DNA from 2 places in the Limosilactobacillus avium genome. Region 1 is predicted to be linked to the other one. Evidence: predicted binding sites of a transcription regulator. Region 1 holds the regulator's gene; the other holds the start of a gene.

Region 1 (15,170 bases):
GTCCTTAAGCTTATCCAAGACAGATTTCTTGACGCCCTTGACATCCTCACCACTAGCAGCAGCGAAGGCCATCATTGCCTCCCGCTGGCGTTTGTTGAGGTTCTTCGGTGTTTTGACGTGGACGGTAACGTGTTCGTCGCCAGTTCCTTTGCCATTCAAGTAAGGAACACCCTTCCCCCGTAAGCGGAAGTTAGTTTCTGACTGCGTCCCGGCAGGAACCTTTAGGTCAACGTCACCATGAACGGTCTTAACCTTGATTTCGTCCCCTAAGGCAGCTTGAGCGAACGAAATGTCACGATCAACGTAAATAGTCGTACCATCCCGCCGGAAGTCCCGACTTGGGGTAACCCTGAAGACAATGTACAGGTCACCAGCGGGGCCACCATTCTCACCAGCGTCACCTTGCCCTTCAAGGCGCATCTGCTGGCCATCGTCAACCCCGGCTGGAACCTTGACTTCCAACTCGTGCTTGGCGTGAACGTGGCCGCTACCGTGGCATGTCTGACACTGGTCGGCAGCCTTAATTACCTTACCAGTCCCGTTACACTCTGGACAGGTGGTTTGGGTTTGCATGTTTCCCAATGGGGTCCGGCGGACGGTAACAATTACGCCGCTACCGCCACACCGCTTACAAGTCGTCGCGGACTTACCTGGTTTGGCACCGGTCCCGTGACAGGTCTTACACTGTTCATCACGGTCGTACTTGATGGTCGTCGTCTTCCCGAAAATGGCATCCATGAATTTCAGTGTCATGGCGTACTGGAGGTCCCGACCCTGCCGTGGCGCAGTTGGGTTAGGACGACGACTTCCGCCACCACCAAAGAATTGGCTGAAGATATCATCAAAGCCGCTGGCGCCACCGAAGCCCTGGCTACTAAAGCCGCCATTGCCAAAGCCACCAAAGCCTTGACCTGCTCCGGCCTGTGGACCAGCAGAACCAAACTGGTCATACTGGGCCCGCTTCTGCGAATCACTTAAGACATCGTAAGCTTCATTGATCTTCTTAAATTTTTCTTCCGCGCCAGGTGCATGGTTAACATCCGGGTGGTACTTAGCAGCGAGTCGCCGGTAAGCGTGTTTAATATCTGCTTCAGAGGCATCCTTTGAGACACCTAAAACATCGTAATAGTTTTCTTCTGCCATTTATATCCCTCACAACTTAATTGCTTGTATAGTTATACCACAGATCGGAAACGAAAGTAAAAGCCAAAGTCCTAAACCGCGGCCTTTGGCTTTTACAATGCATCTAGCAATTAGAAATTACTTCTTGTCGTCTGGGGTAACATCCTTGAAGTCACCATCAACGGTGTTGCCATCGTCATTACCCTTTTGGTTACCGTTATTGCCGGCGTTGCCAGTCGGGTTTGCACCACCCTGGGCATTACCCTGGGCTCCTTGTGCCTGCTTGTAAAGCTTGACACTCAAGTCTTGGATAACCTTGTTGAGGGCGTCCTTCTTGGCCTTCATGTCATCAAGGTTGCCGCTTTCCTTGGCCTTCTTCAGGTCGTCACGAGCACTTTCGGCCTTCTTGATGTCTTCATCAGGAACCTTGCCCTTAACTTCCTTTAAGGTCTTGTCAACTTGGAAGAGTTCTTGGTCGACCTCGTTCTTCAGGTCAACTTCTTCCTTCTTCTTCTTGTCGGCTTCAGCGTGTTCTTCGGCATCCTTCTTCATCCGTTCAATTTCTTCGTCGGACAGACCAGAGTTGGACTTGATAACGATCTTTTGTTCCTTACCAGTTCCCATGTCCTTGGCAGAAACGTTAACAATCCCGTTCTTATCAATGTCGAAGGTAACCTTGATTTGAGGAACACCACGAGGAGCAGCTGGAATGTCTGTCAGCTGGAAGTTCCCTAAGGTCTTGTTATCAGCTGCCATTGGCCGTTCACCCTGAAGAACATGAATGTCAACGGCAGATTGATTATCGGCGGCCGTTGAGAAGATTTGGCTCTTGGATGTTGGAATGGTCGTGTTCCGGTCAATCAACTTGGTGAAGACCCCACCCATGGTTTCAATACCAAGAGAAAGTGGAGTAACATCAAGCAGAACAACGTCCTTAACATCACCGGTCAGAACCCCACCCTGGATAGCGGCACCAAGGGCAACGGCTTCATCAGGGTTGATGGAGTGGTTTGGTTCCTTACCAGTCAATTCCTTAACCATTTCTTGAACGGCCGGGATCCGAGTCGAACCACCGTTCAGGATAACTTCATCAATGTCATCGAATGAAAGGTCCGCATCCTTCAAAGCATTCAATACTGGTTGCTTCGTCCGTTCAACCAGGTCATTAGTCAACTGGTTGAATTGGGCCCGGGTCAAACTCTTCTCCAAGTGGAGGGGACCGTTTTCACCGGATGAAATGAATGGCAGACTGATTTGTGCTTCCTGAACACCGGAAAGGTCCTTCTTGGCCTTTTCAGCGGCATCCTTCAACCGTTGCAGAGCCATCTTGTCTTGTGAAAGATCAATGCCGTGTTCCTGCTTGAAGCCGTCGATCAACCAATCCATAATCTTTTGGTCGAAGTCATCCCCACCCAGATGGGTATCACCATTAGTTGAAAGGACTTGGAAGACCCCGTCACCTAATTCCAGGATGGAGACATCAAAGGTCCCACCACCAAGGTCGTAAACCAAAATCTTCTCGTCCTTGTCCTTCTTGTCCAGGCCGTAAGCCAAAGAAGAAGCGGTTGGTTCGTTGATAATCCGCTTAACGTCCAAACCGGCGATCTTTCCGGCATCCTTAGTTGCTTGACGTTGAGCATCGTTGAAGTAGGCAGGTACCGTAATAACGGCCTTGTCAACGGTGTCGCCAATGTAATCTTCCGCATACTTCTTGATGTATTGAAGGATCATCGCGGAGATCTCTTGTGGAGTGTACTTCTTACCGTCGACTTCCACTGTGTAGCCGGCTTCACCCATGTGACTCTTGATAGAAGAAATCGTGTTCGGGTTAGTAATTGCTTGCCGCTTGGCAACTTCACCAACTTGGGTTTCGCCATTCTTAAATGAAACAACGGATGGCGTTGTCCGGCTCCCTTCTGGGTTAGTAATAATCTTGGGCTCGTTACCTTCCATAACGGCAACGGCGGAGTTAGTAGTACCTAAATCAATACCAATAATCTTGTTACTTGCCATTGTTTATTCCCTCTCTTATATTTTATTGTGCCACAACAACCATTGCGGGACGCAGAACCCGGTCTTTCAGCTGGTAACCAGCCTGTAAGACTTTAATAACTGTTTCCGGTTTCTGATCACCTTCTACCGGGACGGTCTGAACCGCCTGGTGCAAGGTCGGATCAAAAATCTTTCCTTCTGCGGGGATCTCAGTGACCCCATGGTCCTTTAAGGCCGCCGTTAAGTGGTCGTGGACCATTTGAATACCCTTTTTTAGCTGTTGGCCATTTTCATCTTTAACTTCAATTGTTAGTGCCCGCTTAAGGTTATCAAGAACGGGAAGAACGCTCTTTGCCAGGTCCTGACCATCATACTTCAAGATCTGGGCACGTTCCTTATTAAAGCGGGTCGTCATATTTTGAATTTCCGCTTCAGCACGCAGGTACTTATCATCCTTGTCCGCAAGTTGCTTCTTCAAGTCGTCAACTTGCTTCTGGAGCTGCTCGCAGCGGTGGTGGCACTGACCCTTATGGCCACCTTGGTGTTCAGCCTTATTATCATTGTGGGCAGCTTTGACCTTGTCTTTTGGCTGCGCCTGCTGATCCTTCTTTTCTTCTTTTGCCAAATGACTCGCCTCCTATGAATCGTAATAGTGTCGGTAAAAGTCAAGTAGTCGCTTGGCTAACTCCTGACGAAAGGCATTCACAATTCCAATCGTTCGTGAGTACGGCATCCTGGTGGGCCCCAGTACAGCAATAATTCCCTTGCCATACTGGTCGACATCATAGCTTGCCGTGATTAGACTGTAATCTTTTAATACCTGGTCTTGAGAAATTTCCGAACCAATCCTGACGTTGACATCCTTATCATCAGCCCCGGTGTCAAGTAGGTGCGACAACTCGTCGTTCCGATCAATCAGGCTGTATAACGCCTGCAGGGCTTGCGGATCTTGGTTGTTGGAAAATCCTAGGATGTTCAGCCGACCACCGACAAAGAAGCGTTCCCGGGCCGCCCGGGAAACGACGTTATCGAACAGGTCTAAGAAGCCGTCCGCACCATGCATGTAATGCATAATCCGCATTGGGATGTCATCATTCAGCCGCTTAACAACTTCAGTTAGTGGTCGTCCCACTAGCTGGTCATTAATCATCCTGATTACCGCTTGGAGTGCATCGGTATCAAAATTACGGGGTAAAGTAAACGACTGACTCTCAACGTCCCCACTATCGGTAACCAAAATGGCGATTACCTTTTGGTTACCCAACGGGACTACCCGAAACCCACTTAAGCGGACATCGGTTTGCTCTGGCTTAAGGGTAAAGGCCGTGTACGAAGTCAGGTCGGACAGGATATCCGCCGAATGTGAAACAATCTCATCAATCTTTTGAAAACTTGTCCCTAAAGAATTCTGGATAACAACCAGGTCATTATCCGTGAGCGCATTTGCATCCAGCAGGTGGTCGACGTAATAGCGATAGCCACGCTTTGAAGGTACCCGTCCCGAAGACGAATGCTCTTTTTTGATCAGCTGGTGTTCTTCTAATACCGCCATCTCATTCCGGATTGTTGCGGAACTGACCTTGAATGGCAACTTTTCAGCAAGGTGTTTTGACCCCACCGGTTGACCAGTTGAGGTGTATTGACGTACAATCGCTTGCAGGATTGTCTTTTGTCGTTGTGTTAGCATTTTGATCACATCCCTTTTTAGCACTCTTTAGGGCTAAGTGCTAAACACACTTAATAATATACCAATCACCTGTTTAAAAGTCAAGGAATGTCAAACTAATTCTAAGGAGATTTTATAAATGAGTACAGACGACCACCGTTACGTGCAACCTCATAACGCTCAGGAGGCAATGGAGCTCATCCAACGGCTCTTCAATAAGTACCGGAGCGCCCCGCTAACCAACGAGCTGCTGGCCTATCACAATAACCTCATCTACCGTCTCCAGTCCGACATCAAGGATGCTGCTAAAAGAGAAGGCAACCAAGAGCGGGTTAAGGAGATTGACCAGATGACTGACATCATGCGTTCATGGACCAACCTCCGCTTAACTGGTCACCCCTTTCACGGCAAAATGCGCCACTTCCGGTTAGTTACCACGGACGGGCCAAAGTTTAAACGGCGGATCCACAAGATTCACCAGGGCACTAACCACCGGGCTAGTCGCCACTAGGAAAATCTTTTGTAAAAAAGTAGTTCTAGTCTTTCAGCGTTCAATGTAGGACACAAAGAGGCCTTTAGCGTTCAAACTTTCCGAACGCTAAAGGCCTCTTCTTTCTTGCGGCTAACTTCATCCTTACCGTTTTAATGAATTATCTGACCCGCAATTGCTGGTGGTGCCTGCACAACCTGACGCGCAGCGTGCTCATCATGCTTCATTTGCGCCACCAAACCAGCGGCATCCGCAAACTTTTGCTCACCACGAAGGTATTGGTACCAACGAACAGTTACCTCTTCGCCGTAAACCATTTGGTCAAAGTCAAATAGGTAAATCTCAACGGTCAGCTGGTTATGGTCACCAAAGGTAATGTTATGACCAACACTGGCCATCCCCCCGTACCACTGGTCACCAATTTTAACGTCGACCGCGTACACACCAATCCCCGGAATTCTTTCCCGTGATGGTGTTTCCACATTAATCGTGGGAAAGCCTAGGGTCCGTCCGCGGGCAAGTCCGTGGACAATCAACCCCGTAGTCTGGTAATAGTAGCCCAGTTCCTGGTTTGCAGTCTGAACGTCCCCGCGGTCAATCGCCTCACGAATTGCCCGGGAACCAACCTTCTTGGTCGTGCCCGGACTGGTAAATTTAGGAACCGTCACCACGGCAAACCTGTCTCGCGCATAAGTAGGTAGTTTGGCCATGGTAGCAACATTGGCTGGGCCATAGGTATGGTCAAAACCCGCCACGACGACCTGGCTATGGAAGGCAACAAGGTAGTGGTCGACAAAGTCCTGGGGGTCCTGGCTGGCAAAGCTGGAGGTAAAGCTAACCAGGTACACCAGGTCAACCCCCAGCTGCTTTAGGAGGGCTAACTTGCGGTCAGTAGTGGAAAGGTACTTAAAGCCGCCGGGAAATTGGCGATAGACGACTCCCGGTGCATGTCCGTAGGTTAAGACTGCCAGGGGTAGCTTCCGCTGGTCAGCAATTTGCCGGGCCCGGCGGATGACCGCTTGGTGGCCACGGTGGACCCCATCAAAGAACCCCATCGCGAGCACTACCGGTCCGTTAGGAATCAATTGCTTGTCAATTGGGTGGTGTATTCTTATAACCTGCAATGTCAATCCTCCTAGTTCGTCGAAAACATCTTAGTCGGCTGGTAGGCGTGGTGGTAATCATCAAAGTGGTAAAGCGCTTTGGTCTGGTGATCATACTTAAGAACCAGCTCGGCCGCCGATGAAGAAAGCTCGGCTGGCTTTAACCAGCCCCCATTCTGCACAGCTTTCCACTGGTCAGCACTAAGCTCAACCGCTGGATAATTACGGAGGGCGTAGTCAAGCGGATAAAGGTAATGGGTAATTGTTCCTGCCGTTACGGCATCCTGAACATCCCCTAGGCTTAGTGTCTGATCTAAGGTAAAGCCACCGCTCTTTAACCGGGTTAGCCAACTCATTGTGCCCGGATAACCGAGCCGCTTGGCCAGCTCAACCACTAGTGTTCGTACATAGGTCCCCTTGCTGCATGCAACTTTAAAGCGGACCCGTTCTTCTTGCTTATCCTGGTCATAGTCAGCACTTACTAGTTCAAACTTGTCAATCGTCACGTGGCGAACTGGACGGTCAACGCTTTCCCCCGCCCGTGCATATTCGTAAAGGCGTTTTCCCTTTACCTTCACCGCTGAATACATGGGCGGAATTTGGGTAATCGCCCCCGTCAGCGTTGCCATCTGATCACGGATGACATCTGGGGAAATCTTACTAGTCACGGGCTGGGCAGCGATTATCTCACCGTCAAGGTCCTCCGTTGTCGTCGCCTTGCCAATTAACAGCTCGCCCTGGTAAACCTTCCCTGACTGCATCAAGTACTCAACGACCTTCGTTGCCTTGCCAATACAAATTGGTAAGACCCCATCAACAGACGGGTCAAGGGTCCCCGAGTGACCAATCTTTTTGGTCTTCAGTATTCGTCGCAGGCGGTTAACACAGTCAAAGCTGGTCATTCCCCGTTCTTTATATAAAGGAATAATTCCGTCCATTCGTTTGCTCCTCCGTATACAAAAAGGGAGCTGGTCAAAGATCTGCCCCGCTCCCTTATTTCAGTCAGTTACTTTTCTTGTTGATGAAGCTTATTGATCAGTTGGTCAATCCGACTGCCATAAGCTACGGACGGGTCCCGTTCAAACTTAATCTCTGGTGTTTTAAAGATGTTTAGGCGGGCCCCCAATTCAGAGCGGATTAGCCCGGTGGCCTTATCCAAGCCTTCCTGGGTCTTTTCACCCGCTGAGGCCTTATCAGACAGGATACTGTAATAGATCGTTGCCTGCTGCAAATCGCCAGTAACATCAACGCCGGTGATCGTTACGCCTTGAACACGTGGATCACGAACCCGCTTCAAAAGGATATCGTCAACTTCGCGTTGGATCTGCTGTGCGAGCCGGTCCACGCGATATTGTCTGTTTGGCATTTTGCCTCCTCCTTTATTTAACTGGTACTTCTTTCATTTGGTATGCTTCAATAACATCCTTTTCCTTGATGTCATTGTAGTTAGCAATGGTCAAACCACATTCAAAGCCGGCCTTGACTTCCTTAACATCATCTTTGAACCGCTTCAATGAACCCAGTTCACCTTCGTAAACGACCACGCCGTCACGAACTAAGCGGACCTTGGAATCACGGGTAATCTTACCAGAGGTAACCATCCCCCCAGCAATCGTCCCGACCTTGGAAGCCTTGTAGATTTGCCGAACTTCAACTTCACCAATCGTTTCTTCCTTGTAGACCGGTTCAAGCATCCCCTTCATGGCATCCTCAACTTCTTCGATGGCGTTGTAGATGACCCGGTGGAGACGGATATCAATATTGCTGGAGTCAGCGAGCGACTTAGCAACTGGTGTTGGCCGGACGTTGAAACCAATAATAACCGCGTTGGAAGCTTCCGCCAGGGTAACATCACTCTGACTGATTGCCCCGACTGCTTGGTGGATGATGTCAACCCGGACACCATCAACCTTGATCTTTTGTAAGCTTTGACTCAGGGCCTCAACTGACCCCTGAACATCGGCCTTAATAATTAATGGCAAGGTCTTCATTTGCCCCTTCTTCATTGTGGCAAAGAGGTTGTCCAGAGTAACATGGGAAGTCTTTTGCCGTTCCTTGTCTTGGGCCCGCTTTGCCCGTGCCTCACCAGCTGCACGAGCAGTCTTTTCATCGTCAAAGACAACGAACCGGTCCCCGGCTTCAGGAACTTCGTTGAGCCCCGTAATTTCAACAGGGGTCGATGGGGTCGCCGCCTTAATTCGCCGGCCATTTTCGTTAGTCATCGTCCGAACCCGGCCAAAGGTGTTACCAACCACGATTGGGTCCCCAACGTGTAGGGTCCCTTGTTGAACCAGCACGGTTGCCACGGGTCCCTTACCTTGGTCGAGCCGTGCTTCGACAACGGATCCGGCCGCGTTTTGGTCAGGGTTAGCCTTTAATTCCATCATTTCAGCTTGGAGCAAGATCATGTCCAACAGCTCGTCAAGGTTCTTGCCAAACTTAGCGGAAATCTTGACGAAGATGGTGTCACCGCCCCAGTCTTCTGGAATCAGGTTGTACTTCGCCAGCTCTTCTGTAACCTTGTCCGGGTTAGCACCTGGCTTATCAATCTTGTTAACGGCAACGATGATTGGTGTCTTGGCAGCCTGGGCGTGGTGAATGGCTTCCACCGTCTGCGGCATTACCCCATCATCAGCGGCAACCACCAGGACGGTAATATCAGTGATGTTAGCACCACGAGCCCGCATTTCGGTAAATGCAGCGTGTCCTGGGGTATCCAAGAAGGTAATCAAATTATCGTTATAGTGAACTTGGTAGGCCCCAATTTCCTGGGTAATCCCACCGGCTTCATGTTCAGTGACGTGCGAGTGCCGCAGCTTATCCAGCAGGGTGGTCTTACCATGGTCAACGTGTCCCATGACAGTGACAACTGGTGGCCGCTTAACAAGGTGCTTGGTGTTGTTTTGTTCGTCTTCAAACATCTTATCAATGTCAGAAACGTCAACCTCAACCTTTTCCTTGGCATCAATCCCGTAGTCGGTTGCTAAGAGTTCGATGGTGTCCTTGTCGAGGGACTGGTTTTGGTTGATCATTACGCCGAGCATAAAGAGCTTCTTAATAATTTCAGCTGGGGAACGGTGTAAGATCTTACCCAGGTCCTGGGCGTTCATCCCTTCGGTGTACTCCAGTACGTCCGGAAGCGGCTTATCCTTCCGTTGGGTCGGCTGCTTGTGGTTCACTTCACGGAGACGGTTATTCCCCTTATTACGTTTATTGCGCTTCTTGTTCTTCTTGTTGAACCGCTTGCCATGCCGGTCATTGTTGTTCAAGCTGCCACCAAAACGACCACCATTGTTTTGGTTACGGCGGCTCTCGTTATGCCGCTTTTCGCTGTGCCGGTTTTGGTGTTCTTCACGGGGCCGTTCATTCTCATGCCGGGCAGGCTTATTGTCCTTCTTCGGATGGTTTTCGTGTTCCCGCTTATTTTGGTGCTTATTGGACGCCGCTTTTTGGTGGTCATCCTTTGCCTGGTGGTTCTTATGATGGTTGGCTGGCTTAGCACTGGCCTTCTTTGGACCACCATTCTCATTTTTAACGACTTCCCGTAATTTGGCCGCTTGAGCGGGAGTTACGGAAGACATGTGACTTTTAATTTCCATCCCTTGTTGGTTAGCAACCTTAACAAGGTTCTTACTTGGCATTTTGAGCTCTTTAGCTAGTTCATAGATTCGTTCCTTGGCCATATGCTCACTCTCCTATTCCATTGTCATTAGTTCCTCAAACTTTCTTGCAAAACCTGGTTGCATCACACCAATAACGGTCCGTGATTGGCCCGTTGCCTGACTGAGCTGGTCTTTAGTAAAGGCTTGTGAGTACGGGACATGGTAGTACCGACACTTGTCAGTAAACTTCTTAGCCGTTGCTGTACCAGCATCCCCTGCCAAAAACACAAACTTTGCCTTATTAGTTTGAATATTTTTTAATACTGTTTCTTCACCACTGGTTAACTGGCGGGCACGCCGCGCTAACCCGAGCAAACCGAGTGCCTGTTGGCGGTTATTTTTCATTTTTTCCGAATAATTCCTGGCGAGCTTGCAAGTGGTCGGTATACTTGATCAGTTCATCATAAAAAGCGTCGTCAAGCTTAACGTGAAACGCCTTTTCAAAGGTCTTTTCCTTTTTGGCCCGCTTAGCGATTTCAACATCAACCGCAATGTAGGCGCCCCGTCCGGCCTTCTTGCCGGTGGGGTCTAGAGAAACCTCGTTTTCCTTGTTCTTAACCACCCGGATAAGTTGCCGCTTGGGCATCATTTCTCCGGTGACGATATCCTTGCGCATTGGTACTTTTCTCTTTTTCATCATTTTCACCCCACTGCTCAATTATTCTTCGTCAGATGCTTGACCGTCACTTGCTGGCTGGTCATCATCACCTGCTGGTTCGCTATCATCTTCTGCCTCTTGGGCCTGAATCTCTTCCATTTCGGAAGCCGACTTGATATCAATCTTGTACTTAGTCAACCGGGCCGCCAAGCGTGCGTTTTGTCCCCGCTTACCGATTGCTAGGGAAAGCTGGTCGTCCGGAACAACAACGGTGCACGACCGTTCCTGCTCTTCTTCACCATCTTCACGTTCAATCGTAACCGGATCGTTGAAGATGACGTCAAGAACTTCTGCCGGGTTAAGGGCGTTAGCGATGAACTTAGCAGGATCCTTTACGTACTCCACAATGTCCATGTTTTCACCATCAAGTTCGTTGACGATTGCCTGAACCCGGGAGCCCCGTGGCCCAACACATGTTCCAACCGGGTCGACGTTATCGTCGTTGGAGTAAACAGCGACCTTTGCCCGGTCACCGGCCTCACGGGCGATGTTTTCAATCAACACGGTCCCGTCCTTGATCTCAGGGACTTCCCGTTCGAAGAGCCGCTTCAACAGTTCTGGAGCTGTCCGACTGACGTAGATTTGGGGACCACGCCGGTCATCGTTAACCTTTGATACATAAACCTGGATCCGGTCGTGAACATGGTAATGTTCGTTGGGCATCTTGTCACGGTAACCCATTGCCCCTTCGACCCCATCGCCGAGGTCGACATAGGTGAAGCGCTTGTCCTCACGGGAAACTTCCCCAGTGATGATTTCGTTTTCGTAAGTCTTGTACTTATCGTAAATGATCTTCCGTTCTTCTTCCCGAAGACGCTGCATAACCACCTGCTTAGCGGTTTGGGCAGCGATCCGGCCAAAGTTCCGGGGCGTTACCTCTTCACGAATTTGGTCACCAAGGTCATAACCTTGACCATGCGGAAGCTTCCGGGCAGCAGCGAGGCTCATGTACTCATTACCGTCTTCTGCAACCTTATCTTCATCATCGGTAATCGTCTTAACGGCGTACACCTTGATGTTACCAGTAGTGGCGTTAAATTCAACCTCGACGTTCTTCTCGCCGTAGTTTTGCTTGTAGGCCGATTCAAGAGCCTGTTCAAGTGCTTCGATTACAACTTCCTTTTTAATTCCCTTTTCCTTTTCCAAGTAGTCAAGGGCGCCAATCATTTCTGCATTGACTTTTGACTTGCTCACAGCGAACACTCCTTTAATTAAAACTTAATGGCCAAGCGGGCCTTCGCAACCTTACTCCGGTCAATCACAACTTGCCGGTGACGGGTTTTATCTAAATAATCTAAAGTTAATTCCTTATCCGATAGCTTGGTCAACGTTCCCTCATAAACTTTATGACCATCAATCTGCTGGTACAGAGAAACGTGGATGTATTGGTTTACCGCCCGTTCATAGTCGGCCTCGCTCTTTAACGGCCGTTCTGCACCAGGGGAGGAAACCTCCAAGAAGTAAGCCTGGGGGATTGGATCGGGCTCAACGTTGTCCAGGGCCTCGCTTAGTTGATCACTAACCGTTGCGCAGTCTTCAAGCGTGATTCCACCATCTTTATCAATGTATACCCGGAGATACCAACTCTTGCCTTCCTTGACAAATTCAATGTCGTACAGGTAAAAGTCGTGTTCATCAAGGATTGGGGTTACTAAGTCCTTTACGGTTTCAGTAACAGTACTCATCTTGTCACCTCCATTGTTTGCAATAAAAAGAGCGAGCATTGCTGCTCACTCCCACGAGTTATTTACCAATTGATATTGTAGCATGGCTAAGGGCCAAACACAAGCGACGCGCTTTTCTTAAGTCAGCTGATTACTTGCCGGGTTGCCAAAACCAATTGTTCAACGTATGACCGGCACCGGTCAAATGAAGGGGCTACTGTATATACTGCAATTGTGTATTTGCCAGGGATTGCGCCAATGCTGCTGACGTTCCAACCATTGCTAGTATTCCAACCGTCCTTAATGTAGAAATGTGAACTGCCGGCCGAAATCCCCCAGGCCTGGCTAGGGGTAACCTGACCCATCAGGTTTTGAATATACTGTTGCGACTGCTGATTCAGGTAAGAAGAGCGCGGATTAAGGAAAATTTCATGAAGGAGACAGAGCTGGTCAGTAGCAGTCGTCGTCGTAAATGCCCAGTGACCATTACAGTGGGAGGAATTCATCCCCAATTCTTGGAATAGCTGGTTGAGGCCATTTTCGGCACCAATCTCGTTATATAACTCAGTCGCACAATCATTGTCACTGAAACGGATCATCCGGGATGCTACCCCTTGCTGGGCGGCTGATAAGTTGCCTCCTTGATTATGAAGTAACTTTGCGAGGATTCCCACTTTGACCGTACTTGCCGTTACAAAATTTTGTCCCGGTACGTTGGTGTATGTGATGACCTCACCAGTTTGGGCAACTTGAATTGCGATACTTACCGGGTTGGCAAAGCGGTTGGCTACTTGCTGCCACTGGCTAATTAGACGCTGCTGGTAGGCATTAATGTCAACGGGGCCCGACCACCAGTCAACATAGTTACCGTTACCCTGCGGATCATTAGTTAAGCGGTGGATAACCCGGACGACATGGTGCTGGAGCGCTTGGGGAATGGCAAAGGCCAACTTGAAGCCCGCACGACCAGCCCCGAAGATGAAGGAACGGTTTTGTGCCAGGTCTGGCCGCGGGTTATTAATATCCAATACTTGCTGACGGTATAGTTCATGCCCATCCTGATTAACAAAAATCAGCCACTGGTAGGGTTTATCTGCCGATTGGTTACTGGCGTGCCAACCTCTGATGTAAATACTATTGGGGCTAACGTTGATGTTGTCAAAGTAACCATCATTAGAGGCAAACGACTGACTTAACAGGTCAACATAGTCGCGGTTACCGTCTGGTTTGCCGCTAAAGCGAAGAATAATACCGAGTTGCCCGGTAACGCTTTGCGGATCAAGCTTTAGCAGGGTTGAGAAGCCACTGTTTTGGCTGTTATATACTTGGCCGTACTTCCTAGCAACATCGCCCCGTGCTTGTAGGTTAAGGCGGGTTCGGCTAATTTCTTGACCATTATTCAACACAATTAAGTAGGCATAGGGCCGGTCGAGCGACTGGTCACTAGCCATCCACCCGGCAACCTTGAGACCATCACTAGTCATTTGAACGGTGTCCAAGCAGGCACCACCTCGTTGGTCCAACTTAATTGGTGCGTACCAGTAGTCAACAAACTGTCCCTGGTCCCCGTTCCCGGTATTACTGGTGGAATAGCGACTAATGACCCGGTAGACGTGACCGGCTGTGAGCCGGGTCGAACTTAGGTCAAATACCGCGGTAAAACCCGCGTGGCGCGCCTGGGTGATTTGGGGAAATGCGCTCGCAACATCTAGTCGTTCAACCTGCTGGGCCGCTGTTTGGCTGACCTGCCGATTTGCCGTCTGGTCAAACAGAATAATGAAGTGGTGGGACTTAATTTGGGCCAGATCATTGGCGTGCCAGCCACTAACGGTCATTGTTTTCCCACTATTAAGATTATAAGAGTCTAGACATCCCTGGTTAGCTTCATTTTCCTTGGTAATTGGACTAAACCAGAAGTCAACGTAATCACTATTCCCATTCTTGGCACCAGAGTAACGACTGATGACCTGGAGCTGGTGGCTGAGATTAAGCCCTTGCAAGGAAATGTTGGCACTGAAGCCAGATTTACCGGCCCCTTCCACGTCTGGATAGGCCGCGGCAACGTCAGGGCGCTTAACCGGTTGGTCAACCAGTACACGACCGACTTCCCGATTATTGTTTGTCCGATCGATCATGATCAGGTAATGGTACGGTTTATCGGCTGCCAGGTTGGTAGCGTGCCAGCCCGCTAGCTGTAACTCGTTATTATTAACGGTAACCTGGTCAAGGTGGGCATAGTTACCCCTGTTCACCGTGACGGGGGCAAACCAGTAGTCGGCTGCATTGCCGTTACCATTCTGGTCATCGGTATAACGACTGATGATTTGAACCTCACCAGTGGTTGCCGCTGCCGGGCCGAGGTTAAAGCTGGTCCGAAAGCCAGATTCTTTTGCCCCATAAACATTGTGGACCGTGGCCACGTCAGCACGTTCTGTTGGCTGGCTAGTGACATTGACCCGGCTAAGTTCACGGCTGTTGGTCCGATCATAGGCAATGATGTAATGGTAAGGTCGCCCCTGTGCACGGTTGGTAGCGTGCCAACCACTGACACTCAGCTGACCATCATTAAATTTGACCTGGTCCAAACAACCATAGTTGCCCTGGTCGGTGGCATTGTAGCTGGGGTTCCCCTTGCTGTCGAATGCCAATTGCTGACCAGTTGCACTGGCGTTAACTGTCTGTGTTTGAGCAGTTGCCGTCGTGGCGGCGGTTGTATTGGCCTTGATTTGGGCCTGGTTCATTAACAAAAAGAAGGAACAACTCGCCATTATTAAACAGCCAACAACTCCTTGCTGTGCACGACTAAAACCATT
Region 2 (15,170 bases), on a different contig from region 1:
GTTGACCGGCATTCTTAATGATCTCGGCTTCCTTAGCGTGGTTCTTCGCGTTTAAGACAACGTGGGGGATATGCTCTTGATCCAACAGGTGAGATAGGTATTCAGAAGTTTCAACCGCAACCGTCCCAACCAGGATTGGTTGCCCCTTTGCATGGAGGCTCTTAATCCGCTTAACAACCGCCGCAAACTTGCTTTGCAGGGTCGGGTAGAGGAGGTCCGGTTCATCCTTTCTGGCTACTGGCCGGTTCGTCGGAATGGTGATGGTTTCCATGTTGTAGATTTCACGGAATTCTTCCTGCTCAGTCTTCGCCGTCCCGGTCATCCCGGAAAGCTTATTGTACATCCGGAACAAGTTCTGGTAGGTAATGTTGGCCATGGTCTTGTTCTCTTCCTGAATCTTGACGCCTTCCTTGGCTTCAATTGCCTGGTGGAGGCCATCGGAGAACCGCCGGCCTTGCATAACCCGACCGGTGAAGGAATCAACGATCAGGACTTCACCATCGGAAACCACGTAGTCCTTGTCCAGGTGCATGATGTAGTTAGCACGCAGGGCCTGGTCAAGGTGGTGGGTCAAAGCGGTGTTCTCCGGATCATACAGGTTCTTCAGGTTGAAGTACTTTTCTGCCTTCTTGATCCCCTCATCCGTCAGGGAAACGGTCTTGGATTCCAGGTCCACTTTATAGTCGACTTCGTTCTTCAGCTGCTTAACGAAGCGGTCCGTTTGCTTGTAAAGCTTAGAAGTCCCCGTCCCCGGCCCAGAAATGATCAGTGGTGTCCGGGCTTCATCAATCAGAATCGAGTCCACTTCGTCGACGATGGCGTAGTTTAGTCCCCGCTGAACCTGGTCCTCTTTGTATACCGCCATGTTGTCACGGAGGTAGTCGAACCCGATTTCACTGTTGGTCGAGTACATGATATCTGCCTGGTAGGCTTTCCGCTTCTCGTCCGGGCTCATCTCAGAGTTGTTGATACCAACGCTGCAGCCCAGCCAGTTGTAAAGCTGCCCCATTTCAGTTGCGTCACGCTTGGAAAGGTATTCGTTAACCGTAATAACGTGAACACCCTTCCCGGAGATTGCGTTAAGGTAAACGGGCATTGTGGCGGTCAGGGTCTTCCCTTCACCGGTCTTCATTTCCGCAATGTTACCTTCGTGGAGGACGATTCCCCCCATGATCTGAACGTGGAATGGGTAAAGGCCGAGGACCCGCTTAGCCCCTTCTCTGGCAACCGCGAATGCTTCAGGAAGCATCTTATCCAGCGATTCACCCTTTTGATAGCGTTGACGGAATTCGTCTGTCTTTGCTTTTAATTGATCATCGCTCAAGTCAGCCATCGGTTTTGCATAGGCTTCGACTTTATTTGCGATTTTATTAATCCGCCGTAATTCACGGCGATCGCTTTCAATCCATTTTTTTAAAATGTTGGCCATAAAAGCGTCCTTCCTAATTTATTTGGCTTGTTAGGTATGAAAAATACGCTACTCAAGCCAATTATATTTTTAATTCTAACTGTAATATTTTAACACGTTGCAGGAGGATTGAAAACCAAATCAAATCGATGTCAACAATGTTTCCAAATTGCATCCCCGGTAAACAAAATAGACCCCGGCAATTGGGAAACTCTCCCCCACCGGAGTCTATCTGTAGTGAGATTAAACTCACCGATCAAGCGGTTTATTCAGCTTCGATTAAGCCGTAACGGCCATCACGACGCCGATAAACAATGCTGGTTCCATCAGTTTCTGCGTCTTGGAATACAAAGAAGTCATGACCTAACATGTCCATTTGCAGGACAGCTTCTTCAGGATCCATTGGTTTCAGTGAAACCTGCTTTGTCCGCACAATCTTTAATTCATCGCCATTGGCTGCTTCATCGTCAGATGGCACAAATTCAAGGTTCTTAAATCCTTTTTCACGGGACTTGCGGTTAACCTTGGTCTTGTACTTACGAATTTGACGTTCCAACTTATCAGTAACCAGGTCAACACTTCCATACATGTCGTTAGAAGTTTCTTCAGCCCGTAAAGTTAAGTATGGTAATGGGATAGTAACCTCAACCTTGTAAGTACGGTTAGGATAAACCTTCAAGTTCACGTGGGCGGTAGCTTCAACACTATCCTCAAAGAATTTTTGAAGCTTGGTAATCCGCTTTACAACATAGTCACGGATTGCATCAGTAACTTCGACATTTTCACCACGAATATTGAACTTTAACATTGTACTTCTCTCCTTTCAGTCCAAGCAATCGCTTGATCTGATATCAGAAGGACCACTCTTCTCATATCCTACTTTTATTATAGTGTACTTGTGATTAATTAACAAATTTATTCACAAATCCTTTAAAAGAATTTAACGCGCTAAAGAAATACTTATAACCTCCCGGGCACCGGCCTTGTGAATTAACGCGGCGGCATGGTAGAGGGTCCGCCCCGTCGTGTAAACATCATCGACAAGGAGAACCGTTTGACCGACCAACTGGTAGTTACTTGCTAGGCGAAACGGCTGCTTAGTTGCTAACCGCTCCTGGCGAGTTTTCTTTGACTGCGCTTGCTTGCTTTTCTGGCGGGTATGCAAGCATTCAGTGATCTTTACCCCCGTTAGTAAGCCACCCACCTGGTTAAAGCCACGCGTTTTCATCGTAGTCGGCGTCACCGGGATTGGCACTACCCGGTCGGCTTTAGCGGCCTGAATTGCCTGCACAAACTCATCATGGAAAACGTGGCGCATCATGTAGTCCCCATTGAATTTGTACTGTTGCATAAACGCCTTCATTGCGTCGTTATAGCGATAAAGTGCTCGGTGACGGAGGTGCCAACCATACTTTTCTTGCCAAGCCCGGCACTCTGCGCAGAGTATGGGTACCTCCTGGGGCCGACTACAACCGGGGCACCGCCCGGTCCCAATTTTGGCAAAGCCCTGCTGACACTGCGGGCAAATAACCGGAAAGCTGATTTTGTCCGGCCAGAGGAGGTCCTTGATTGTTAAGCGGTAAGTCAGCGCTTTTTTACAGATGAGACACTTCACTTTGGCAATCCCGCCCCTTCCTGTTCATCGAGTTAATTTGCCTGACGGCCTGCTGTACGTTCTTACGGTGGGCACTAACCCAGAAGCCAACGTGACCCGTGGGGCGTTTAGCGGAGCGGCCGGCCCGGCCCGCAATTTGTACCAGTGCTGCGGTAGAAAAGATTTCATCATCCGCCCCCAGAACCAGGACATCAATCTCCGGAAAGGTGACCCCCCGTTCCAGGATGGACGTCGTAATTAAGAAGGTGTACTGGTGATCCCGCATCCCCTGAACCTTGCTCAAGCGATGAGGATCGCTTGCGTGAACGGTCGTAAACTTTAACCCCGCAAGTGACCGCCGGCAGGCCGCCGCAACAGAGGCTAAGTCATCAACGTGGGGGACAAACAGGAGGAAGCGATGTTTATTAGCCACCGCTAACCGCATTCGGCGCAACAGACTTGCCGGCAATGTTCCCCTTTTGATCTGGTGCCGCCACCGGGGAGCTAAGTAGCGGTGAATGGTGGGCAGTAAGGCCCCGTGATAACGCAAAGGTAAGTAAGTAACCGCTAGTTGCTGGCGGCGAACCTGCTTAATCATCCCCGTGCTCGGGGTTGCCGTCAAATACAAAATTCCCCCATTTTTCTTAACTGCCTGCCGACTGGCAAAAAACAAGGCCGGGCTAGCAGCAAAGGGAAAAGCATCCACCTCGTCGATAATCAGGTTGTCGAATGCGTGGTAGAAGCGTAACAACTGGTGGGTCGTGCAAATCGTCAGCTGGGCATAGTGGTACGGCAACTCCTGATGGGCGTGCAGAATCGCCATGTCCGTATTAACAAAGGCCACCTGGAGGCGCGGATAAAGTTCCAAACAAACGTCTACCCGGGGTGAGGCAATCGCAATTCGTTCCCGTCGTGCCAGACAGGCCGCCAGTCCTTTGAACATCATTTCGGTTTTACCGGCCCCCGTCACTGCCCACAATAGCTGTCGCTGGTGGTCCTTCATCCGTGACGCCACCTGCTTCGCTGCCCTTTCCTGAAGTGGCGATAACTGGCCGTGCCAGCTTAAGACGGGCTTCTTAACCGTAAATTGATTTGGTTCAGGAACATGATAAAATTTATCTAGTGTTGACACCCGTCCTAAATTAATGCAGTGGGGACAATAATACTCGCCATTAGGCAGTGCCGCCAACCGTTTGGACGTTTCGGTATTGCACCGGTAGCAGCGAATGGTCTGGGCATGAACCGCGATTGTCGGTAAGACCTTAATTGCCGGATCAGCCTGCTGTTGCTGGTCAACCCAGTTCACCAAGACCCGGCGGCCGTAATAATTACTCTTATCCATTTAACCCCCTCCACTTATTAATTACGTTAACAAAATAATCATGCACGAAAGAAGAGCAAGCAAATTATGAATGAACCATTTTTGACCATTGCCAAAGACACCGCTTTTGAGCTGGTAATTAAAAAGTCCCGCTTCATCTGCTCACTGAAGCGGGTTAATAGTGAACCTGCTGCTCAAGAGTTTATTAAGGAAATCCAAGCGCAAAATAAAAAGGCGAACCATAACTGTTTCGCCTATATGATTGGTGATAATGACCAGGTCCAGCGGGAGAGTGACAACGGCGAACCCAGTGGCACAGCCGGGGTCCCCATCCTTGAATCCCTCCAGCTAGCCAAGTTACACAACGTTGTTGCCGTCGTTACCCGTTACTTTGGCGGAATCAAGTTAGGGGCTGGTGGCCTAATCCGGGCATACAGCAACGTCACGACAAAGGCTATCCACCAGGCGGGCCTCGTCCAGCGTATCCAGCAGGCAACGTTGAACATTACCGTTTCTTACCGCCAGCATGACCTCCTGCTTTATTATCTAAAAGAAAAGCAGCTTGAGATTGCTAACGAACAGTACGGGGCTAACGTTGTCACAAGCGTATTCGTCGATACGGATCAAGTAAAGGCCACTATTCAGGACCTAACGAACCGGTTTAACGACCAATTAGAAATCAGTGAGGGTGAGAAACGTTTCAACGAGCTCCCTTTTGAACCACAAAAATAAATTAAATCATAACCACCCGTCAAACGGGTGGTTTGCACATCGGCTATAAGCCGAAAAGAAAAGCCAGCGTCTCAAGGCGCTGGCTTTCGCTTTGCTCAAGCCAAAATGCTCTGACTACTTCGCTGCTACTTTAAGTAGCGTTTGTATTCCTTCACTTACCCTTAAAAGGGTCCGAATATTCAGCACTGGTTATTTTATCAACTACCATGTCATGCTTTTCTTGATCTCGAATATACTTTCTTATTGTGGCTTCATTCATGCCTACTGTGCTCACATAATATCCTTCTGCCCAGAAATGTCGATTCCCAAATTTATATTTTAAGTTTGCGTGGCGGTCAAACATCATCAAGGCACTTTTCCCTTTTAAATATCCCATAAACTGCGAAACACTTAGCTTGGGCGGAATACTCACTAATATGTGTACGTGATCTGGCATCATGTGACCTTCAATGATTTGCACTCCTTTATACTTGCACAGGAGTTTTATATAATCTCTAAGATCTCTGCGATATTGATTGTAAATTATTTTCCGTCTATACTTTGGAATGAATACGATATGGTACTTACATAACCATTTCGTATGGGCTAAGCTATTTAACTTATTAGCCATATTTATAAAACCTCTTTTCCCTTATTTGATTTTGGCTTGAACACCTACATCTTAAGGCAAAAGAGGCTTTTTTATATAATCTTTATTGCCCACCCGCATAGCAGGTGGTTTTTTGTTTCGCACACTCGCTTTGCTCGCGTACTCAACTAGGTCTAAAGACGTTAATCCAAAAAAGGATTGGCGAAATCTTCGCCAATCCTTTTCAAGCCAATACAACTTCTAAAATATCAAGAACAATGATGAAGGCAAGTAAACTACCCAACCCCCACAGCAGGTGGCGGGTATGGGGGTTACCTGCCTTAATTTTTTGCCAGTTAAAGCCCACGTATGCAGCCAGAATCAGCACACTGCCAATGATTCCGTACAGTCCGGAATGAAAGCCCCGGTTATCAATCGAATAGCTGGCGGTGAACACTAGTCCCAGCGCAAATGCAAGCCCAAATAACGTCTCTTTTATCTTCATGCTTGACCACCAACTATTCATGCAAGTGGTAGTTGTAACTAGCAACAATAATATTTTCCCGTGAATTCAGCACTGCCCGCAGACGAACACTGGTCTGGTTGTGCAGTGCCAGTTGCCATGGGTGCTTAGGGATAAACTGGGGAACCAGAACCGTGGTTGAATAGTTCCGGGCCTCCGCCCGCTTGGCAATGACATCAACAAACCGCAGTGTTGGTTTGGCAATCGACCGGTATGAGGAGTGGATATCCACGAAACGAACGTCGGGATATTCTGCCTTAAACTCATTGGCGGTCTTATGCTCCTTCCCCGGGTTCTCATCAAACGAGACGTGCATGGCAATAACATAGTCACCAATTGACCGGGCGTAGTTGATTGCCCCCCGGGTCACCCGGGTAACGTTACCGACCAGGACAATAACCGTGGCCCCATCATAATCGTGGAGCTGGACCTTCGTCTTTTCGGCCACCCGGAGTTGGGCGGCAACCTTAATGTAGTGCGAATGAATCCGGTGGAACATGTACAACAGCAATGGCATGATGATCAGGTAGGGCCATACGTTATTGAAGTGTTGCCAGAACAGGAAAGTCACCAGGCAGAAGGAAATTACGGCACCGACAAAGTTAATAAAGGCCTTTGCGGGCCAAATTCCTTGCCGGGTCCGGAACCAGTGAATAATCATCCCTGATTGCGACAGTGTGAATGGTACAAAGACCCCGACGGCATACAGGGGAATCAGGTTGTTCGTTTGCCCATGGAAAATCACAATTAGGATAATGGCCCCAATTGCCAGGGAAATAATCCCGTTAGAATAGCCGAGCCGATCCCCCCGGTCCATGAATGCATGGGGCATATACTTATCCTTGGCCATGTTGAAGGCCAGAATTGGGAAGGCAGAAAAACCAGTGTTAGCGGCAACTGCAAGGATCATCGCTGTTGACAGTTGCAGCAGGTAGAAGCCAAGACCATGACCCCCAAAGATTGTCAGGGCAATCTGCGAAAGGACGGTTGTCCGACCATTTGGGACGATCCCAATGAAGAAGCTGAAGAAGATAATAGCAGTGAAGAAGGTGGCCAGGATGGCACTCATAATTGCCAGGGTCGTTGCCGCGTTCTTCTCCTTCGGCTTATTAAAGTTTGGCACGGCATTACTTACCGCTTCCACCCCGGTCAGTGAGGATGAACCAGCCGAGAACGCCCGAATAAACAGGACGTATGACATTCCGGCAACCGGAGTTCCATAGTCTGCCGGTGCCTGGTAATGGATATGGCCAGTCATGATGTTATAAATACCGACTGCAATCATGATGAGGATCATGATTACGAAGAAGTAGACGGGCACCGTCAGGAAATTAGCACTTTCACTCATCCCCCGCAGGTTCATAAACATGATTAGCAAGACAATGATAATTGCGATGGGAATTGAGAACCGGTATAAGGCGGGGACGGCCGAGGTAATCGCCTCAACCCCAGAAGTCGTTGAAACCGCAACGGTCAACATGTAGTCAACCAGTAGTGATCCCCCGGCAAACACCCCCCCGTTGCTTCCCCAGTTTTCAGTGGCAACCACGTAGGCTCCACCACCACTTGGGTATGCATGGATAATTTGTTGGTATGACAAAGTAATGGCCAACAGTAAGACCAGCACGATTGCTGCAATGGGGATTGAGTACCACAGTGCCGCCGCCGATAGCGTGACCAAGACCGTTGTAATCTGTTCAGGACCATATGCAACTGACGAAATAGCATCTGACGAAAGCATTGCCAAAGCCTTAAACTTCGTAAGGTGCGTCTGACCCTCATCAAGGGTCTTTAACGGTTTCCCAATTAATACACGTTTAAGATAACGCCACATAGCTATCCTCCCTACACATATATTTTTACTTCAATATTATTAATCCTTATGACTGAACAATGTTACAACTAATTATCCTACTTTGCAATTATCATTGCGACGATTATTTTTCTTTTTTTCGAAAAATTTCCCGGGAAATAAAAAAGGGGACCGGCAAAACAGTCCCCTTTTTTGATAGTTAAGTTTGTACTTACATCATAGCTGGACCTGGTTGTGCAGGTGCTTGTGGCTTGTCGTTTGCTTCTGGCTTGTCAGCAACGACGGCTTCCGTGGTCAGCAGGAGTGCGGATACAGAAGCGGCGTTTTGCAAGGCAGAACGAGTAACCATTGTTGGGTCAACGATTCCGGCCTTAACCATATCTTCGAACTTGCCATCAGCAGCGTTGTAACCAATACCGTCGTCTTGGTCCTTCAGTTCGTTTACAATAACAGAACCTTCAACCCCGGCATTTTCAGCGATTTGACGAACAGGTGCTTCCAAAGCAGAAGTTACGATCTTAACACCAGTTAATTCGTCACCAGTTGCGTCGATCTTTTCCAGAGCAGGAATGACGTTTACTAAGGCCGTACCACCACCAGGAACGAATCCTTCTTCAACGGCAGCCCGGGTAGCGTTCAGGGCGTCTTCAACACGGTACTTCTTTTCCTTCAATTCAGTTTCAGTTGCGGCACCAACCTTAACAACGGCAACACCACCGGAAAGCTTTGCCAAACGTTCTTGAAGCTTGTCCTTGTCAAAGTCAGAAGTAGTCTTGGCAATGGCTTGCTTGATTTGGTCAACCCGTTCAGCAATGGCTTCCTTAGCGCCGGCACCATCAACAATAGTAGTGGCGTCCTTAGTAACCGTAACTTTGTTAGCTTGACCTAATTGATCAATCGTAACATCCTTCAGGTTCATGCCCAGGTCATCGGAAATGACAGTACCACCGGTCAATACGGCGATATCTTGTAATTGAGCCTTCCGCCGGTCACCAAAGCCAGGAGCCTTAACAGCACATACGTTGAAGGTTCCACGAATCTTGTTCAGAACAAGGGTTGGCAGAGCTTCACCGGTAATGTCATCGGCAATAATCAACAGTGCCCGACCTTGTTGAACAACACTTTGCAGTAATGGCAAGATGTCTTGAATGTTGCTGATCTTCTTTTCAGTGATCAGGATGTATGGGTTGTCCAAGTCGGCTTCCATCTTGTCGTTGTCGGTTACCATGTATTGAGACATGTAACCACGATCGAAGCTCATCCCTTCAACAACGTTAACACTCGTGTCAACACCACGGGAGTCTTCAATAGTGATAACACCATCGTGACCAACCTTTTCCATAGCATCGGCAATCAGCTTACCAACTTCAGGGTTAGCAGCTGAAATGGAAGCAATTTGTTCGATATCACTCTTGGTCTTAACGTCGTGTGACATCTTCTTCAATGCTTCAACAGCAACTGCCGTAGCCTTTTCAATTCCCCGACGAATGCCAACTGGGTTAGCACCAGAAGTAACGTTCTTCATTCCGGCGTTAACGATTGCTTGGGTCAAAACAGTAGCAGTGGTGGTCCCATCACCAGCAATGTCATTAGTCTTGGAAGCAACTTCGGCAACCAACTTAGCACCCATGTTTTCAAATGGGTCTTCTAATTCGATGTCCTTGGCAATCGTAACACCATCGTTAGTAATGTTTGGGTTACCGTACTTTTGACCTAAAACAACGTTCCGACCCTTTGGACCCATGGTGGTCTTAACAGTGTCAGCTAACTTATCAACACCGGCAAGCATTGCGCTCCGTGCGTCTTCAGCAAATTTAATATCTTTTGCCATTAATTGTCACCTCAAAAAATAGAATAGATTTTATTTAAGCGATTATATTATGATTCAACAACTAGTCGAGAACTGCGACTAAGTCCTTTTCGTGAACAACCAGGTACTTTTCACCGTCGTATTCAACTTCATTGCCGGCATACTTGTCAAACAATACCCGGTCGCCTTCCTTAACAGCTGGAGCAAGCTTTTGTCCATTGTCGAGGGTCCGACCTTCGCCAACAGCAATAACCTTACCAGTAGTTGGCTTTTCCTTTACGTTGGAAGCAAGGACAATTCCGCCAACTGTCTTTTCTTCTTCAGTTTCAGCTTTAAGAACAACGCGATCTCCTAATGGTTTTAACACGTTAATCCCTCCATCTTGTTAATTTAGTATTTGCTTTTAGCACTCTAACTTGTTAAGTGCTAACCACAATTTCTACTATACCATCTTTCTTTCAAAAAGCAATAATAAAGTTTGACTAATTTTGACTTTTAACTTTGTCCCCAAAATAAAAAGAGCCCTGGCACCCAGCAAATACTGGCTACTAGCGCTCTTCTAAGTTAGGAAGGACAAACAAGGGTCCGTCGGCTTCCTAGTCGTTGTCATTAGAGTAGTTCTTAATAAAGTAGATTAAGGTTTGGAGTTCGTTTGTCAGATCAATGTTTTGAACTTGGACACCCTTCGGCACGGACAGGCGAACAGGTGAGAAGTTCAGGATTCCCTTTACCCCAGCATCAACCAGCTGGTCGGTAACGTCCTGGGCCTTGTCCCCTGGTACGGTCAGAATAACAATATCAATCTGCTGTTCCTGGAGCTGCTTTTTAATGTCGCTAGCCGGGTATACCGGGATTCCACTCTTGATCTTATTTGCCAGTTCCGGCTTGTTGTCGAAAGCCGCACTGATCCGCAGGTTAGTGTCTTGGTGGAAGTTGAAGTTCAGTAAGGCACTTCCTAAGCTGCCGACCCCAACCAGGGCAACACTGACCAGGGAGTCCTGGTGCAAGATTCCCTTAAAGAACTTCAAAAGGCTGGCAACGTCATAACCGTAGCCCCGCTTTCCGAGTTCCCCAAAGTAAGAGAAGTCCCGCCGAATGGTTGCAGAATCAACTTGAACGGCCTCTGATAATTCAGTCGAAGAAACCCGTTCCTTCTTTGCGTTTAGTAGTATCGTCAAATAACGATAGTAAATTGGTAAGCGCCGTGCTGTTGCGCGTGGTATTTTTTTGGTAGCCATCTTTGTCCCCCTGTTTCTTTACTCCAACCATTATTATTCTCCCGGCCAATCGCCGGATTCTTAGGATTTTTGACTGGTTGGGTGCACTTGTGAAATTCATTTCCTAATTATTCTAGCAATTTTCATCAATTTTGTGAAGCGTTATACAAAACAATTTTACCTTTTTAACTAAATTGAAATGAAATCTGCTAAAATAAACACTGTTATCATATGATTTAGCGAGGTTTCAAAATGATTCTTTTGCAAGCAAATGATGTTATGCGTCGTTTCGGCGCAGACGTATTATTTCATAATATTAACCTGCAAGTCCAGGACCACGGGCGGACTGCCTTAGTGGGTCGCAATGGTGCAGGAAAAACGACCCTCTTAAAAATGATTGCCGGAGTTACCACTCCCGACGAGGGGACCATCAGTAAAGTCAAAAACTTAAGCATCGGCTACTTGGCCCAGGACCAGGGACTTGATAGTCAAAACTCAATTTGGGCAGAACTGGATACCGTCTTTGCCCCCCTCCACGAGCAGGAAAAGGAGATTCGTCAGTTGGAGGAACAACTGGCAAACCTTGATACCACCAGTTCCCAATACCAACAAGTCATGACTACCTATGACCGCCTGCAAACTAACTACAAGAAGGAGGGCGGCTTTGAATATGAGTCCCGGATGCGGGGAATCCTGACGGGCTTTGGTTTCGGCGAGCAGTATTACGATACGCCCGTCAATGCCCTCTCCGGTGGTCAGAAGACCAAGTTAGCACTGGCCAAGATCCTCCTTCAGGCCCCTGACCTGCTGATCCTTGACGAACCGACCAACCACCTGGACATGAACGTCTTGGCCTGGTTGGAAGACTACCTGAAGAGTTACCAAGGGGCCCTACTGGTCGTCTCTCACGACCGTTATTTCTTGGACCACGTAGTTAAGGACGTCTACGACCTGGATAACCGGACACTGGTTCATTACACCGGTAACTATACCCAGTTTGCCCACCACAAGCAGGAACGATTGAAGGCAGAATGGAAGCACTACGACCAGCAGCAGAAGAAAATTGCCAAGCTGGAAGACTTTGTCAACCGCAACATCGTCCGTGCTTCCACCACCAAGCAGGCCCAGGCCCGCCGAAAGCAACTTGAGAAGATGGACCGGCTTGAGCGGCCAAGCACTGATGATAAGTCCATCCACTTCCACTTTCACAGCGACAAGGCCAGTGGTAACGAAGTGCTAGATGTTGACCACCTGAAAGTCGGCTATGAAAACCAAGTCCTGGCCGGTCCCCTTTCCTTCGCGGTGCGGAAGCCCCAGCGGATTGGGATCATTGGCCCCAACGGGATTGGGAAGTCAACCCTCTTGAAGACCATCCTGCACCGCATTCCCGCCATCAGCGGGACCATTAAATTGGGTGCTAACCTTGACATCGGTTACTACGACCAGGAACAGCAGCAACTGCACGCCGATAAGACGGTTCTCAATGAGGTGTGGGACGATCATCCAGAGGTTCCCGAAAAGGATATCCGGTCCCTACTGGGCAGCTTCCTCTTTGTGGGGGACGATGTCTACAAAGTTGTCCACGACCTCTCCGGGGGTGAAAAGGCCCGGCTGGAATTGACCAAACTTTCCTTTAAGCCAATCAATTTCTTAATTCTTGATGAACCGACCAACCACCTGGATATTGACAGTCGGGAGGTGCTCGAAAGTGCCATCAACGAATTCACTGGTACAGTCCTCTTCGTTTCCCACGACCGGTACTTCATCAACCAAGTAGCTACCGATATTCTTGATATGCAAAAGGACGGCGTTACCCACTATGTCGGTAACTATGACGACTACCTTGCCCAGGGAGCTGCGGCGCCGACGCCAACAACGACAACTCCTGGTAGCGAAAAGAAGGCCAATGTCTCCAAGGGTAAGCAATCCTACAAGCAAAGCAAGGAACAGCAGCGGGCCCGGCGGAAATTGCAACGGGCCGTTGATAGTCTGGAGGACCAGATGGGCCAGCTTGAAGAGCAGCAACAGGCGATTGAGGAAAAGATGGCTCAACCGGAAATTGCCACCGACATAGGAAAGCTTACCGACCTCCAGAAGCAGCTCGACCAGCTGAAGGAAAAGTCAGACGAGGTTGAACTGGACTGGACGGAAGCCGCCGAGAAACTGGAAGAGTTTGATCAGCAAAATAAATAAGGCTATTACAAAAGGGAACTCTAGTGTTGTTCGGAAAATTCGAGCGCTAGCGTTCCCTTTTTAATATTACACAGCAATCCTGAAAAAGCAGCGACGTGTGCCCACTGCTTTTTCACTTCCTATTTACCTTTTTTAAAATAAATTCAACTTACCAATCCGGGCAACCGCTTCTTCCAGCCGTTCGGGTGCCATCAGCAGACCGATCCGGACATAGCCCTCACCGTGCTTTCCAAAGCCATTTCCTGGAGCGACGGCTACTCCCGCCTTCTCCAGCAGGAGGTCCGCGAATTGCTCACTGGTGTAGCCCTTAGGAACCGGCATCCACGCGTAGAAAGTCCCCCGCGGCACAAATGCCTGCCAGCCAATCTTCTTGGCCGCGTTCACGAAGGCGTTCCGCCGCTCTTCATAACGGTGGACAATCTGGGCAACCGCTTCGTCTCGTGCCGGATCCTTTAAGGCATCAATAGCCGCGTACTGCAAGGCCGGGAAGAGGCTGACGAAGAGGTGGTCCTGAATCAGGTTGAGGGCCCCAATAATATCGGCATTGCCGACCGCGAAGGCCACCCGCCAGCCAGCCATGTTAAAGGTCTTTGAGAATGTATAGAATTCAATCCCCACGTCCTTAGCCCCCGGCACCTGCATGAAGCTGAGCGGCGCCTTGCCGTCAAAGCCAATTGCCCCGTAGGCAAAGTCGCTGATGATACCCACATGGTACTTCTTGGCCCAGGCAATCAGCTCTTCGTAAAACTCACGAGTTGCGACTGCCCCCGTCGGATTGTTTGGGTAGTTTAGGTAGAAGAACTTGGCCTTCCGAGCGACCGCTTCTGGGATGGCTTTAAGGTCAGGAAGGTAGTTGTTTTCTTCCAAAAGGGGAACGGTAGTAAACTTCACGTCCCCCAGCGCTGCACCGGAGAAGTAATCCGGATAACCAGGATCCGGCAACAAGTAAGTGTCCCCCGGATTCATCAGTGCCCATGGTAGTTCTACCAGACCAATCTTTGAACCCCCGAAGATGGCAACCTCACTTTCCGGATCAAAGTGGGCGCCGTACTTTTCGGCATAAAAGTCAGCAGCCGCTTTCTTAAAGGCCGGCAAGCCTTGGAATGGTGAGTACTTATGGGTCTTGGGATCGGCAACCCACTTTTGGGTACTCTTGACGATGTAATCAGGCGTGGGTTTATCCGGGTTCCCCTGCCCCAGGTTAATCACGTCAACGCCCTCACTAATTTTTTGATTGACCTTGGCAACCAGGTTAGCGAAAAACTGTTTTGGTAATGTATCTAACAGGTGTGATTGTGCAAATTCCATAAGTTATCCCTCCTACTTGTATAGCTCCGGGCGGCGGTCAACAAAGACCGGAATCGGTCCCCGCACCTTCTGAAGCTGGTCCAGGTCAATTTCCGCCATGGTCAAACCATCTTTTTCACCAGCATCGACAATAATTTTTCCCAAGGGGTCAATTACCAGGGAGTGACCGTTAAAGTGGTTGTCGGGATCGTCCCCGACCCGGTTAACGGCCACAACGAAGGCCTGGTTTTCAACGGCCCGCGACTGGAGCATTATTTTCCACTGCTCAATTCGCTGGGCGGGCCATTCCGCAGGGAAATACAAGATGTCAGCACCATGCCGCGCGACTGTCCGGACCCATTCAGGAAAGCGAAGGTCATAGCAAATAAAACTGGCGCTGGGCACCCCGGCCAAGCGGAAATAGTTTTCCTGGTCACCAGCGGTCAGGTACTTGTGCTCATTCATTAGGCGGAAGAGGTGGACCTTGTCATAGCGCCCCACGACCTGGCCAACGGGGTCGACTACCAGGGTGCGGTTGAAGAAGTGGTCACCCTCCTTAACCGCAACGGAGCCACCAACAATCCCGACCTGGTATTGCCGGGCGAGTTTATAGAATAATTGCTCAGTTTCCTGGCCCTGGTCGTCAGCAAGTTCATTCAGTTGGTCGAGTGCGTAACCAGTGTTCCACATTTCGGGGAACACCA

The links. The regulator HrcA, encoded in region 1, represses chaperone genes, less so after heat shock. The targets are predictions, from matches to a motif close to TTAGCACTCNNNNNNNNNGAGTGCTAA.
Region 2: the regulator HrcA is predicted to act here: its motif matches at 10,173-10,199, upstream of groES (co-chaperone GroES).

The regions. Positions count from the first base shown of each region.
Region 1 is NZ_CANCWN010000001.1:37,777-52,946, reverse strand. It holds gene dnaJ (molecular chaperone DnaJ) at 1-1,143, opposite strand, end outside; gene dnaK (molecular chaperone DnaK) at 1,261-3,135, opposite strand; gene grpE (nucleotide exchange factor GrpE) at 3,158-3,739, opposite strand; gene hrcA (heat-inducible transcriptional repressor HrcA) at 3,752-4,801, opposite strand; gene QOS01_RS00230 (hypothetical protein) at 4,920-5,291, shown strand; gene ribF (riboflavin biosynthesis protein RibF) at 5,423-6,394, opposite strand; gene truB (tRNA pseudouridine(55) synthase TruB) at 6,406-7,311, opposite strand; gene rbfA (30S ribosome-binding factor RbfA) at 7,380-7,739, opposite strand; gene infB (translation initiation factor IF-2) at 7,753-10,056, opposite strand; gene QOS01_RS00205 (L7Ae/L30e/S12e/Gadd45 family ribosomal protein) at 10,069-10,380, opposite strand; gene rnpM (RNase P modulator RnpM) at 10,370-10,672, opposite strand; gene nusA (transcription termination factor NusA) at 10,694-11,887, opposite strand; gene rimP (ribosome maturation factor RimP) at 11,905-12,378, opposite strand; gene QOS01_RS00185 (serine hydrolase) at 12,501-15,170, opposite strand, start outside.
Region 2 is NZ_CANCWN010000002.1:24,391-39,560, reverse strand. It holds gene secA (preprotein translocase subunit SecA) at 1-1,429, opposite strand, end outside; gene hpf (ribosome hibernation-promoting factor, HPF/YfiA family) at 1,674-2,216, opposite strand; gene QOS01_RS01090 (ComF family protein) at 2,349-3,023, opposite strand; gene QOS01_RS01085 (DEAD/DEAH box helicase) at 3,004-4,344, opposite strand; gene QOS01_RS01080 (YigZ family protein) at 4,411-5,055, shown strand; gene tnpA (IS200/IS605 family transposase) at 5,207-5,665, opposite strand; gene QOS01_RS01070 (hypothetical protein) at 5,868-6,128, opposite strand; gene QOS01_RS01065 (APC family permease) at 6,142-7,980, opposite strand; gene groL (chaperonin GroEL) at 8,171-9,790, opposite strand; gene groES (co-chaperone GroES) at 9,852-10,136, opposite strand; gene QOS01_RS01050 (redox-sensing transcriptional repressor Rex) at 10,366-11,007, opposite strand; gene abc-f (ribosomal protection-like ABC-F family protein) at 11,239-13,179, shown strand; gene QOS01_RS01040 (pyridoxal phosphate-dependent aminotransferase) at 13,312-14,487, opposite strand; gene QOS01_RS01035 (carbon-nitrogen family hydrolase) at 14,500-15,170, opposite strand, start outside.